Planctopirus limnophila DSM 3776: one gene and its partner. The protein of the gene in region 2 binds, or shares a complex with, the protein of the main gene of each other region. Links are inferred from orthologs where the notes say so. Each region holds a gene or a part of one and is shown on either strand. Other genes may lie near its edges. The genes, in order: hisF and hisH.

Evidence for each region.
Region 1: the proteins of hisH (region 2) and hisF are in contact, whole or in part, in a crystal structure (PDB 6RU0), measured with the Thermotoga maritima proteins. The link is inferred for Planctopirus limnophila DSM 3776 from one-to-one orthologs. Residues at the interface, in WP_004080484.1 of Thermotoga maritima: Asn15, Arg18, Arg22, Arg117, Leu118, Pro119, His120, Met121, Gly122, Trp123, Asn124, Asn134, Gly135, Tyr136, Tyr138, Val140, Tyr158, Glu180, Lys181, Ser182, Ser183, Lys184, Ile185; in WP_004080486.1 of Thermotoga maritima: Met1, Leu2, Ala3, Arg5, Ser40, Glu41, Asp45, Glu46, Ala70, Glu71, Ile73, Asp74, Ile75, Pro76, Phe77, Asp98, Lys99, Ser122, Gln123, Glu161, Thr195, Leu196, Asn247, Arg249, Glu251.

Annotation. Positions count from the first base shown.
Region 1 is NC_014148.1:3,660,714-3,667,525, reverse strand. The notes cover bases 1-2,907. They hold hisF (imidazole glycerol phosphate synthase subunit HisF), read left to right. Parts: upstream 1-1,014; coding sequence 1,015-1,800; downstream 1,801-2,907. Other genes in these bases: PLIM_RS14530 (M48 family metalloprotease), read left to right, coding at 1,908-2,762; PLIM_RS14540 (hypothetical protein), read left to right, coding at 524-844; PLIM_RS24590 (hypothetical protein), read left to right, coding at 1-88. Outside these bases: serA (phosphoglycerate dehydrogenase), read right to left, coding at 2,922-4,562; PLIM_RS14520 (RNA polymerase sigma factor), read left to right, coding at 4,957-5,565; PLIM_RS14515 (DUF1559 domain-containing protein), read left to right, coding at 5,978-6,812.
Region 2 is NC_014148.1:2,695,385-2,702,072, reverse strand. What follows is about bases 2,027-4,809. They hold hisH (imidazole glycerol phosphate synthase subunit HisH), read left to right. Parts: upstream 2,027-2,978; coding sequence 2,979-3,641; downstream 3,642-4,809. Other genes in these bases: PLIM_RS10725 (trimeric intracellular cation channel family protein), read right to left, coding at 4,562-4,809; hisA (1-(5-phosphoribosyl)-5-[(5-phosphoribosylamino)methylideneamino]imidazole-4-carboxamide isomerase), read left to right, coding at 3,809-4,546; PLIM_RS10740 (hypothetical protein), read left to right, coding at 2,027-2,672. Also shown: more of PLIM_RS10740, read left to right, coding at 1-2,026; more of PLIM_RS10725, read right to left, coding at 4,810-5,218; PLIM_RS10720 (M60 family metallopeptidase), read right to left, coding at 5,247-6,688. UniProt on the Escherichia coli protein: IGPS catalyzes the conversion of PRFAR and glutamine to IGP, AICAR and glutamate. The HisH subunit catalyzes the hydrolysis of glutamine to glutamate and ammonia as part of the synthesis of IGP and AICAR.

The DNA of each region.
Region 1 (6,812 bases), 970 kb from region 2 along the record:
CCTCATCTGGTGGCTTCTCTCCCTCCTGCTCGGCCCCATCGCCACCTTTCTACTGGTGATCCTCGGGAAAGCCCGGCCATTCGTTTGAGGGTTGAATTTTACTTGGGAGTAATAACTTCGGGTGGCACGTCCCTGAGGTCTTCCGAAGGGCGTGGTTCTCAATTAATGGCGTCAAGTCGCGATCTCCGTCGGTTTCATTTGATGGGCCACTATTAAGTGAGGCCGTACCCTATTCCATAGGCAGATATGGAAATTCGATGCACATTCAAACCGATGCCGATGGCAAGCCTCTTTTCCGAAAACTCAGGAAGAGATTCGATCATCTCAGCCAACCCAGGGAACTCACTTTCTCATCCTATCGAGGCCACCAGTTCTTCTTGAAAAGGCGTCCCTGCGAATGGTTTGTGGAGTCACTTGAGGAGGGTCTGCATCAGGGGAATGTGGATCTCTGGTGCTGGGTGATAATGCCGGAGCACGTTCACCTGATCGTTTCGCCACGCGATCCCCTCCTGGAAGTCGGAACGTGGATTGGCCGAATCAAACAAATGTTTCGCGCAAAGCTGTTGCGTGGCTTAAATCAGAGGCTCCTCACTGGCTGGAGCATATCACTGTGAGGGAGGGGAACAGAAAGAAGCATCGATTCTGGCAACCCGGCGGTGGGTACGACCGCAATATCACCCACGAAACCACGCTGGAGTCGATGATCCAATACATTCATCTGAATCCCGTGCGGCGAGGACTCGTCAATCGGCCCGAGGAATGGGAATGGTCGAGTGCGGCTGAGTTTTCTGGCTTGCCTCCCAGTCATTTGCCGGTAGATCGGACTTTGCCTCATATCAAGTAAGGAGCCATCTGTCTTTAGATGAGCCGGCAGACCACGCCCTTCGGAGGACCTCAGAGCGTGCCACACATCGTCAGAGCTTACGAGCGATTTCCTCGAATGGCTGTCAACTTGCCAGAAGTGGACTTAGCTGCCATTCTTGTGCAGAAAATCGTTTCTTTCCGGGTGGTGCCATGCTTTATCAGCGAATTATTCCCTGTCTCGACGTGCATGCAGGACGCGTCGTGAAGGGTGTGAACTTTCTCAATCTGCAGGATGCGGGCGATCCCGTCGAAGTGGCTGCCCGATACGAGCGCGACGGGGCCGATGAATTGGTCTTCCTCGACATCACCGCCAGCCACGAGGAGCGAGGCATCATCCATGATGTTGTCCGCCGAACCAGCGAAGTCTGCTTCATGCCTCTGACCGTGGGCGGCGGCATCCGCAATCTCGACGACATCCGCACGCTGCTCCAGGCGGGTTGCGACAAGGTCTCGATCAACTCGGCAGCCGTCAAAGACCCCGAATTCGTACGGGCTGCCGCACTCAAGTTCGGCAAGCAGTGCATCGTCGTCAACATCGATCCCCGACGAGTCACGCAGCCCGATGGTTCCGTCAAGTGGGAAGTCCACATCAATGGCGGCCGCAAACCGACAGGTCTGGAAGCAGTCTCTTGGGCGAAAGAGGTTGAACGTCTGGGCGCTGGTGAGATTGTCCTCACTTCCATGGACGCCGATGGCACCAAGGACGGCTACGACTTTGAAATGACCCGCGCCGTGGCGGATGCCGTCGAAATCCCCGTCGTCGCCAGCGGTGGTGCCGGGCATCCCGAGCACTTAAGGCAGATTCTACAGGAGGGCCACGCCAGTGCCGCCCTGGCAGCCAGTATCTTTCATTATGGCACGCACCCCATCGGCGAAACCAAAGAGTACCTGCTCAAGCATGGTGTGCCCATCAGGCTGAATCAGCCCATTCCCTGATGATCCCGGCAAATGGAGTGGTTGAAGTCATCGCGAGCGTTGTAGACTTTAACCGTGAGTTCGATCGGCTTTCAGATGGCAAACTTTATCAAGTGTGAGGCAGTGCGATGTCTTACGGAAATCAGCCTCGGCGTCGTGGGTTTCGAGTTCAGATCCTGATTGGACTGGCGATTGCCGGGTTTGCTCTGGTGAGGTACTTCGCCAGTCTGGATGTGAACCCCGTGACGGGTGAACGCCAGTTTGTGGCGATGTCGCCTCAACAGGAATTGGCACTGGGCCAGCAATCGGCTCCAGAGATGGCGCGCGAAATGGGGGGCGTGGTTCCGCCCAATGACCCCAGAGCCGCCATGGTCCGGCAAGTGGGGCGAAAGCTCGTGGAATCTTCCAAAGCCAAAGACAGCCCCTGGCAGTTTCAATTTCATCTCCTGGCCGACCCGAAAACCATCAATGCCTTTGCACTCCCGGGCGGGCAGATTTTTATCACGATGGGGCTCTATTCTCGATTGGAGAACGAAGCTCAACTGGCGGGTGTCCTGGGGCATGAAATCGGCCATGTGATCAATCGACACAGTGCCGAGCATATGGCCAAAGGTCAATTAGGGCAGATGCTGGCCACAGCCGCTGGAGTCGCTGCCAGTGACGAAAACAGCAGTGGCAGAAATGCTCAGATGGCAGCCATGGTTGTCCACCAGATGCTGCAGATGAAGTACAGCCGGGGAGATGAATCCGAATCGGATGCGTATGGTCTGGTGGCAATGGTCGAAGCGGGGTACGACCCCTCGCAAATGCTGGGCGTCATGCGAATACTGGCGGAGGCCAGCCAGGGGAACCGTCAGCCCGAGTTTCTGGCTTCGCATCCGCATCCCGAAAGCCGGGTTCAACAAATCGAGGCCTGGCTCGAAAAGAATTATCCAAAGGGCGTGCCATCAAACCTCACCGATGGTGGTTCACTGAATTCTTAGTTGCTGGCCTGTGGCAACATGCACACTGTGCCGGGCTCATAGCCCGGGATGAGCATGCCCAATATCTCTGTAATTCATCCACAACATTGTCCCGCTGCATGCTTGCCCGGGGCTGCAAGCATGCCACGAAACTCTTGTCATTTTCTTAGGAAATGCGTTTCAAACCGATTGCGTCGTCAACCAGGGGAGTGGATTACCAGCCTTGGGAAGACGCAGCAGTTGGACGCTCGTAACAGCTGGATTTGCCTGCACTGCAGCGAGTGCTTCGGCAGAGGGTTCATTATCGAGATTCAGAATCGCCAGTGCCTCTCCACCCGGTTCATTCCGCTCGCGTCCGACAGCCATGTGGGCAATATTCACATTATGCTGACCACAGGCTGTACCGATTGTTCCAATAACACCCGGACGGTCAATGTGCCTGTAGAGCAGTAACGTTCCATCGAGATAAGCATCCAGATGGAACTGATTGACGCGAACCAGTCTGAGGAACTGACGACCGAAGATCGTGCCAGCAACACTGCATTCCCCTTCATCTGTGTAGACCGTGGCACTGATCATCGTCGAGAAATCGGAAACTTCCGAAGAGAGCGATTCCGTGATCTGGATCCCGCGCTCGTGAGCCAGCATCTCGGCATTCACAATATTGACGTTCTCGGCCAGTGCCGAAGAGAGCAGGCCGGCAGCAAAGGCGTTGGAAATCAGCTTGGTCTTTTTGGTCGCAGCTTCGCCACGGAAGGTCAGCTTGGCACTGCGGACACCACTCTTATTGAGCTGAGAGAGAACCACACCCAGTCTCAGACCCAGATCGAGATAAATTCGCATATCGGCCATCTCGGCAGAAGAAATCGGGGCCATGTTGACGGCATGGCGAACTTCGTGCCGCACCAGGAATCCAGCCATAATCTCGGCAGCTTCCACTGCCACCAGTTCTTGCGCTTCATCGGTCGAAGCGGCCAGGTGGGGAGTGCAGAGCACTTGCGGCAGTTTGAGCAGAGGATTATCCGGTGGTGTCGGTTCTTTCACGAAGACATCGAGAGCCGCTCCGCCGATATGCCCCGATTCAATCGCTTGTGCCAGCTCCGCTTCATTAATGATGCCGCCGCGGGCACAGTTGATGATGCGGACGCCTTTCTTCATTTTGGCCAGGCGTTCGGCTCCAATCAGGTTGGTTGTTTCAGGGGAGAGGGGCGTGTGCACCGTGAGGTAATCACACTTGGTGATCATCTCGTCGATATCACGGTACAACTCAATCCCCTGCTCGGCAGCACGTTCGACGGACATGAACGGGTCGAATCCGAGGACCTTCATTTCCAGACCCATGGCTCGACGGGCCACCGCCAGGCCAATCCGGCCCAGCCCGACGATCGCGATCGATTTTCCTGCCAACTGGGTGCCAGTGAAGCTCTTGCGATCCCAGACACCATCCCGAAGTTTGGAGGCTGCAGGAGCGATATTGCGGGAAAGAGCCATCATCATGGCAATGGTATGTTCAGCCGTGCTGGTGGTATTACCGGCCGGCGTATTCATGACCACAATGCCTTCGCGCGTGGCCGCAGGAAGGTTGATGTTATCGGTCCCGACACCAGCCCGCACAATGGCTTTCAGCCGCGGCTGATCCTTGAGGATCTCCGGGGTGAGCTTGGTCTCACTGCGGATGATAATGCCATCGGCGTCGTGAAGTGCGACACGAACTTCGTCGGGGGTGAGCCCTTTACGGAGATCGACTTCGATGCCGGGAGTTTCTTTGAGAATCTTCAGGCCAGCGGGAGACAAATTGTCAGTGATCAGAACTCTGTACATGAAACCACTCTAGTAAGGTAAAGAGGCACTCAGGGTGCCGGGATAATTCAAAAATGGCGGAGATTCAATGTTGTGCGTCAGCCCTGCAAGTATTGATCTGAGAGGGTTGCCCGTTCAAAAATTGATCATTTTGTCACAGCATAGCCCCATGGCCGTTGACATCAAGTCGCCATGGGTGACAAATGTATATTCTTGTGGTCGCTGTTCGAGTCTGCGGAAGGTGTTGCGAGAGCTTTCGCGTGGCAGGTCAGGAAGTTAAGGCTCATAGATTGTCACAATTTCAGGAGATCTTCAGGAAACGAAAGGTTCACTGATCTGGTATAGTGCTGAAAAGGGAATTTGCTGAGAAGAAATTGACTGACGGAGACCTTGTAACGTGACATCGGCTGCTCTCATGTCTGCAGGAACCGATTCGGGCTATTTGCGCGATCCGGATGTGCAGCTCATGCTCCGTGCCAAGCAGGGAGATGATGCTGCCTTTTCGCAGTTGGTGGCGGCTTATCAGGATCGCCTTGTCGGGATTCTGCATCATCTGGTTCAAGATCAGCAGACGGCGGAAGATCTGGCCCAGGAAGTTTTTCTAAGAATTTATCGCGCTCGCGAAAGCTATGTCGCGACGGCGAGGTTTTCGACCTGGCTGTTCAAAGTCGCCAATAATCTGGCCAGTAACTCCCGCCGGAACAAAGGTCGGCGAAAAGAAATCTCGCTCGCGGGGAATGAATCCGGTTCCATGGGCAGTCGCCCGGAAGAACAACTGGTCGTCGAGAAATCGGCACTCATGCCAGCCCGGCAACTCGACAAAGCCGAACTGCAGGCCGCTGTGCGTGCCGCCATGGAACAACTCAACAGCCGGCAGCGCATGGCTGTCCTGCTCCATAAATTCGAAGGTATGAGCTACGCCGACATTGCCGAAACCATGGATCTCACTCAGCCAGCCGTGAAATCACTCCTGGCCCGTGCCAGAGAGAACCTGCGCGAATTTCTCGAACGGTATGTTTCGTAAGGTTTTTGGATCAACAGGGTTGGTTTTCTGTCCGTAACAACACCTACGGTCCTTAGCAGTCATTAGTATGAATGCTCACGGGGTACGCGTGGAGTTTTCTTTCTGCTGGCCCCGCTTGCCCAATCGTTAGGCGAAGGTTCGCGCGAGTTCTATGCGAACGAATGTCAATAGAAAATGGATGAGTCCCTCGACCTATGTGCGAGAGGTCAAATGGCACCGCTTTGTGCCCATCAGAGAATGCTAAAGTCTGATTTGCTTGGGGTGATGAAGCATGCACATGAGCCCTTAAGTCATGTTCTCAACTTCCAGTCGCCATCACTGATGGTCATCGAGTCTTTTGGGCGCGAATATTGCTATTGTGTGTGGAATCTGGAATCGCCAATTTCCTTCTTCGATATCAAGGGTTCGAGTAATGCTGGGGAGGATTCACAAACATGGTTTCACACTCATTGAGTTATTGGTTGTCATTGCGATTATCGCGATTCTGATCGCACTCTTACTTCCTGCTGTGCAACAGGCTCGTGAAGCGGCCCGTCGGACGCAGTGTCGAAACAATCTCAAGCAACTGGGTCTGGCGCTGCACAATTATCATGATCAGGCCAACGCATTCCCACCCGGTTGGATTGGCACCAATGCAGCGGGAACTTCATATTCTGGATGGGGCTGGAATGTCATGATCCTGCCGCAGTTGGATCAGGCACCGCTCTACAACGTCCTTTCGCCGCGTTTTTCATCATCGTTTCCCTATCCGGGAGCGATTGGATTGCCAGCTGTCACCACAGCGATGTCCGACGCCCTGAGGACACCTCTGGGGGCCTTGCGCTGTCCATCGGATGTGGGTGGCCCGACCCTTTCAAATGGCAATGTTCGCATGGCCGATAATTCCGCGGTGGAAGATCAGGGCGTCAACTTCGGCCGATCCAACTATCCCGCCGTTGCTGGCACCTTTTTTTCCGGAGGAGTGGCGGCCGGTATTTCGGATGCAGCAATTCCCACATTCGCAACCTACCGTGGAACTTTCACTGAGAACAGTCGAACAGGACTGCGTGATATGACGGACGGTTCAAGCAACGTGTTGCTCGTTGGCGAACGCTATACCCCCTCCACAAATGCTTTGGACGACGACGGTCACGCCCCATGGGCCGGAGTGCTCAACCGGTCAACGGTTGAGGGCCGGGCGACTATTGGCGATACGTGGTTTCGTCTCAACAGCCAACTCACTAATTCCAACCGGGGCTGGACGCCGG
Region 2 (6,688 bases):
AAAGTTCGCCGGCTCGAACAACGCCTTTGACCAAATCGGATGACGTCAACTCAAAGCAGCAGACGGCGACGATTCAGCAGCCCTCGCAAGCGGCCAAAATCATTCCAGTGGGAAACAACTCGATTCAGGAAGAGTTAGAAAAACTCTATCGGGAAAGTGGTCGGGAAATGCCGGCCATGACTCTCGAATCAGCTACCCAGCAAACCAGCCCGAATTATCAGCGGCCTGGACAAACGCCGGGAAGTTCCGTCGCTGCCCCTGCTGGATCTCAACCCGCTCCAGCGGCACCTGCGACAAACTGGTATGCTCCAGGAGCGGCTCCAGCAAATCTGCCGCCCTCTGGGACTCCTGCTGTGGCACCTAAGGCAGCGGCAACGGCTCAGCCTGCCCCTGCTCCATCAGGGAATGCTGTTTCGCGATTCTTTAAACGACTGACACCCGGTCGAAAAGAAACCACGCCTGCCAGCTCACAACCTCCTGTACCTCCGGGAGTCACACCTTCTTATTCTGCTTATCAGGCTCCGTCAGTACCACCTGCCGAGTTGATGACGAGTGATGAAGTCCCGCTCCCCTCTGCAGCACCGAGCCGACTGCCTGCCGTGATGGCTCCCCCCCAGATTCAAGCAGCACCTTTGGCTCCCACAACTCGTCCTGTGGTGACATTGCAACGCCCATTACCTGCTCCTCAAAGTCAAACTCTGGGGCAGGTTCCGGCGCAAGCTCCACCACAGGCTGCCCGGGTGAATCCTGTCCCTGCTCCAGTGCCCGCTCCTGTCGCTGCTTCCAGCATTCTGGCGGTTCCGCAAGGGTTATCGCAGACTGTTGCGCCACCGGTGATGGCACCCGTGGATTCGTATGCGATTCCTCCATCGCCAGCACCTCGCCAAGCATCAGTCGCGGCCCCTGTTCAGGTGCCAGCTGTTCAGCCACCAGCCACAACTCAAGTTCCAGTGACTGTCCAGGCACCAGTCATCACCACGCCACAGGCTACTGTGGCAAAGATCCCTGTTGTGCCTGCGATTCCCGCAGTTCCTACACAGCCAGTGCCTCAGGTCGTGGTGCAAACTCCGCCAATGCAAACGCCACCAGTGCAGAATGCGCCAGTCGCTGCTGAACCAGTGTTTTCAATGCCTGTCCCACTCGGCACATTACCAGCCCCTGTTGAACCGACTGTGCAAAATCCTGGACGGATTCCAGCCACTCCCAGCGCAGCACAAGCGGTGCAGCAGCCTGTGGTGACAGAGACCAGGATTCCTGTGAACCAGGCCGCAATTCCTGTCGTCAAACCCGTCGCACCTGCCGTCGAGGCAACTTCTCAAGCAACACCAGTCGCTCAACCGGCAGTGGCTGCAGGACTGGACGATTTCCCAGATCCGTTTACCGAAGTCTCCGAAGCCATGGCGGATCGCGGCTTGCGTCGGGCTGAACCAGCACCACAGACGGCGGCTGTTGCTCAAGGAACCAATTCTGCCGCGCCAGTAAATTCGACAACTCTCGCAGCTGCTCCTGTACAGGCTGTGCCAACGCAGAGCACCACCCTGTCGAACGCGCCTGTGTCGAACACACCTGTGTTGCCAGTGGAAAAAACTCTCGCAAGTCCTGCACCGGTGGCATCACAGGTCGCAACTCCTGCAGCGGCACCAATGGCAGATGAAGTGGCAGATCCCTTCGCGGGAGTCGCTTTACCGCCACCAAGCTTGCCTGCCGCAGCCATCGAGAAAGCACCTGCATTGGCTCCCTCCACAACGACTGCTAAGGAGGCCTTAAAGAATGTGATTCCTAAAAAGCCGGGAGAGCCAGCTCTGGAGGATTGGGAGCTGGAAGATCTGGCCGAAGAGGCTGCCGAACTCGCAGATGAAGCTCGAAAGGCGAGCGAAGCTGCCAAAACTTCAGCAAATCCAACGGATACAGCAACTCCAATTGGCCAACCTGCAATTCCAGTGTCACCTGTCGTTCCACCTGCTGGACGAGCTTTGGATTTGCCTCTGGATACGGCCAAAGATGCGCAGCCAGCGGTTCCTGCCCAGGCACCTGCCCAGTCTCCTTCTCTGGCACCGGCTTTAATGGTTCCTGCAGAAGTCCCTGCTCTGGCGATTCCGCCAGCGGCTGAGGCCGTGCCACCCGCAGCAATTCCCGCTCCGGCATCGCCACCAGCCACGCCACAGACAAAAGAAGTATTACCTGGAACTTTGGCCACAGCCGCTCCGGTAGTTCCAGCAACACCGGCAGTTCCCACAACTCCGGCTGCTCCTGTCCATGCAGCCGTGGCACCGGCTCAGCTTCCAGCGGATGCACAGAACGATCCACGCATGAAGCAGATTTTCGCTCGTGAAGGAGTTTCGGGATTGAAAGGGTTCTGCCCAGTCGCATTACGCGATCAACGCGAATTGAAGGATATTCAGCCACAATTTGCAGCCACCTATCGCGGGCAGAAATTCCAATTCTCATCGGCCGAAGCCAAAGCCCGGTTTGAACAGGAACCCACTCGCTATGCACCCGCTGCTTACGGTGCTGACGTGGTTGTTCTGGCGAATGCCAAAGATGTGGTGGAAGGATCGCTCGATCATGCGGCCTGGTACAAGGGCAAATTGTATCTGTTCAGTGATGCCGAATCGCATCGGCAGTTCGTGATTGATCCCGCGAAATATGCCTCACCTGCCGGGTTGGAATAACTGTCGAGATCACTCCTGCATTGACCTGAGCCCTTTGGGGCGAATCTGTCAGGATCGATCACCCCTTTGGCCGGACCCTGCGACCGGCTGAAGGGGTGATTTTTTTGTGGTCACTGCTCATTCAGAGAGAATGACCTGAACCTTCCGCTTTGTGAAAGATCACATCAGTGCGAAGTGAAAGGTATTTGGAGAAGCTCGCCACGATCCAGTCGCTTTACGCGCGAATTGCCGAAAGCGTATGGTGGTGTTCAGTCATGAGGCCATGGTGAGACCCGTGTGATTGATAAAGTCGCGAAAGACAGTGAAATGATCGGGATTGTCGATTATGGAATGGGGAACCTGAGAAGCGTCCAGAAGGGCTTCGAAAAGGTTGGTTCTACCGCCCATATTGTGAGTACGCCGGCAGAGATTGCTGCTGCTGATCGATTGGTTCTCCCCGGCGTGGGAGCCTTCCGCGATGCGATCAGCGAACTTAAGCGTCTCGATCTGATCCCTGCGATCAAGGAGCATATCGCAGCAGATAAGCCATTTCTTGGGATTTGCCTCGGCCTGCAAATGCTGTTTGATGTGGGATATGAAGACGGCGAATATCAGGGCCTGGGGATTTTTCGTGGCAGCGTACAGCGTTTCGCTTCTCGTGAAGGGCTGAAGATTCCTCACATGGGTTGGAATACCATTGAACTTAAGAAAGCTGTCCCGCAACTGACTGGTATCCCCTCAGATGCTACCTTCTATTTTGTCCACAGTTACTTTGTGGTTCCAGAAGATCCATCCATCATTGCGACAACCACGACACATGGTGAGAGTTTTGTGTCCTCTGTTTCGCGAGGAAATCTGCTGGCAACACAGTTTCATCCCGAGAAGAGCCAGAACGCCGGGCTCAGACTATTGAAGAATTTTGCTCGAGGTCTGGAAGGTCAAGTTTCTGCGGAAACTTCCGATAAGTTGCCAGCCATCTCCGCTCAATGATCTGATGCCTAATGGCAAAAATTGTCTCCGAATACCGGCCGGGAGATGAGGGAGTCTCTTCGGCCAACAGGTCTCCGAGATTGAAGATTCCTGGTCTTTGGTTGACTTCTTCTGGCGCAAGTTGATCTGTCTTTTGAGAATCAGTGTCTGTAGTGAAAGTGATGGGGATGGAAATTCTGCCGGCAATCGATTTGCGTGGAGGCAAATGTGTGCGACTTCGCCAGGGTGATTATGCCCTGGAGACCGTTTTTGGTGATGACCCGGTCGCCATGGCCCAAAAATGGGCAGCCACAGGTGCAGACCGGCTTCATCTGGTCGATCTTGATGGAGCGAAAGCCGGATATCCGGTGAATCATGAAATCGTGAGAGCGATTGTCAGTGAGCTGTCGATTCCCTGTGAGTTGGGAGGAGGTTTTCGTTCCGAGGAATCCGTGCGATTCATGCTGGAAGATGTTGGCCTGGACCGCGCGATTATTGGTACACAGGCACTCAAAGAACCGGCGTGGTTCAAATCGTTAGTGGAAAAGTATCCCGGGAGAATTGCCCTGGGATTGGATGCTCGCGATGGCAAAGTGGCCACGGCAGGTTGGCTCGAAGTCTCGGCCGTTTCGGCACTGGAATTAGCTTCGCAATTTGTCGATCTCCCGCTCGCAGCTGTAATCTATACCAACATTGCCAACGATGGGATGATGCAAGGTGTCGACGAAGGGACCATTGCCGACATGCAGCGTCTGGCCGATCTGGGCTTTTCCGTGATTGCTTCAGGTGGGGTGACGACTCTGGACGATGTGCGGCGTCTGGAGGCTGTTCATAAGCAGCAGCCCAATCTGGTCGGAGCAATTATCGGTCGCGCGATTTACGAAGGAACGATTCGCGTCGAAGAGGCGGTGGCTCTCACGCGCTGATTCGAGCGGTCTGATTCATGCCACTGGTGGAAGCTTATCCTCTGATACGGTGTGCGTGTCTTCGTGCGTGCGGAATTCGGGAAGCCGCCAGCGATATCGAAGAGCAGCCAGTCTCAGGATGAGAATCAAGGCGGAGGAGACGATGAGATTGACGGGGTTGGGCCCCTGCACCAAGTGAAGTGTCAGATAGCAGCAGGCACCGCAAAAGGCTGCTGTCGCGTACCAGTAGAAATCAATGCGGAAGATGCTGGGGAACTCGCTGCAGAGGACATCTCGAATAATCCCACCAGCGACTCCGCTGGTTACGCCCATCACAATGCAGATGATTCCCGCATGCCCCAGCGATAGCGTCTTGGATGTCCCCACGATAGCGACAAACGCCAGTCCAGCGGCATCGGCGAAGATCAGGAGCTTCAGGGGAGTTTTGCGGTAACGTGCCGTCACGAACATCAGGCACGATGCAACCACCACCGTGTAAACAAAATTCGGATCTTTCAACCAGAAGACCGGGACGTCGAGAATCAGGTCTCGTAGGGTCCCTCCGCCAGTCGCAGTGACCATTCCGAGCACCAGAATCCCGAACAGATCGACTCGCTTTCCCCTGCCGGCAAGCACACCAGCAATGGCCCCAAAAGCGACAGAAAGATGCTCAAGAAAATACAGAAACGACATAATGAAGTATCAGGGAACTCGTGGTCGATCAGGTTTGCGAACCGGGTCTCCCAGGTGGCATCCAGGTGGGGAGATCTTTAATCATCTGGCGGGCATTTTCACTCGTGGGGACTCCCCAATATTGGAAAAACGGCCCTAAATTGCGATTCACTTTACGTGAAAACCGCACCATCCACTGATCGCGTTTATCCATTTCCGATTTGGGGTGCTCGTCTTTCTGAAGCTTTTCGTATTCCAGGAAGACATCACGGAAGGGTTGCCAGCCGAATTGTTCCTTGAGTTGGATGTACATGGTCAGAGCCAGGAAAGGATCTTCCTGCCAGGTGCTGAATGGAGCACCGTTCATGACATATTTGCGTTCGCGATTGTCACGCTCAGGCTGTTGAATCGCATCGTGAGAAAAAGCTTTGGGTGTGAGGGTGTCAATGACATACAGAGGTGTGAGGTTGTTCGTCACTTCACCTGTCCCCTGGAAAGTCCAATCTCCCTTTTGGTGATTATGGCCTAACTCGTGATAGAAACCCCAACCCCCTTTGTTCTCAAGGAAATTGAGATCGACAACTTCGGGTGCCGAGGGATTTGTAAAGCACATGATGGGATAACCACTGTGCATGAACCCGGCACTGATCTGATCGTCGAACACAAAGCGCTCGGCATAAGGTCGATTTCTCGAAATTGAATAGAGATCTGCACAGGCATCGAGGACTGCGGCCCAGTGGTTCATGAGCTTATCTGGAAAATCGAGCTTACGGACGAGTTCGCTGGGCACCGTAATGACAAGGTGTCTCGTCTCCAGTTCGGCCCAGGGGGCGGGATAGTTACGAATGGTAAATCGCCAGTCGCTGATATCCGTTTCGCCATGCACAAAATAGGGTGCATCGACCACATTCGAAAACTCGACTTCAAACTTTCCCGCAGGAGTTTTCTGGGGAACGACAACGTAGATTAACCCTCCATAAGCATTGCCAACTTCAAACTCGACTTTGTCGATGGGGAACTGGCGGATGACTGCCGGTGGTCGCCTCCATTCATCTTTCGACCAGAGGGAGTCGGAGTGACTGCCAATCTGGATTTCAAACTTCTGCCCCACAATGTTCCGGGGAACTTTGACCTTTACCAGCGTTCCCGGCGCTGCATACAGCCCTGTGCTTTTCCAGCGAGTGGTTTCGGTGTTGATCGTCACTTTTCGAGTGACCTTTTTAGCATTTGCTGGAACTGCCCCCGGAAAAACCGACGCCGTCGGAGCAGGCTTCATCTCTTCCAACGGAAGCTGCAGGTAGTAACCTGTCTGAAGACCAACCAGCAGCTTGGCGTCGGCCTGTTTGGCTTTGACCGGTTGTTTCGACGTAGGGACTGGGATCTGCTTTTTGAGATCTTCGACAAAAGCAATCAATTGCGAGACCACTCCGTGATCCATCTTCCAGGGAATGCCCACCAGTGCTGGTTCCAGAGTGGAGGCAATCATTGCCA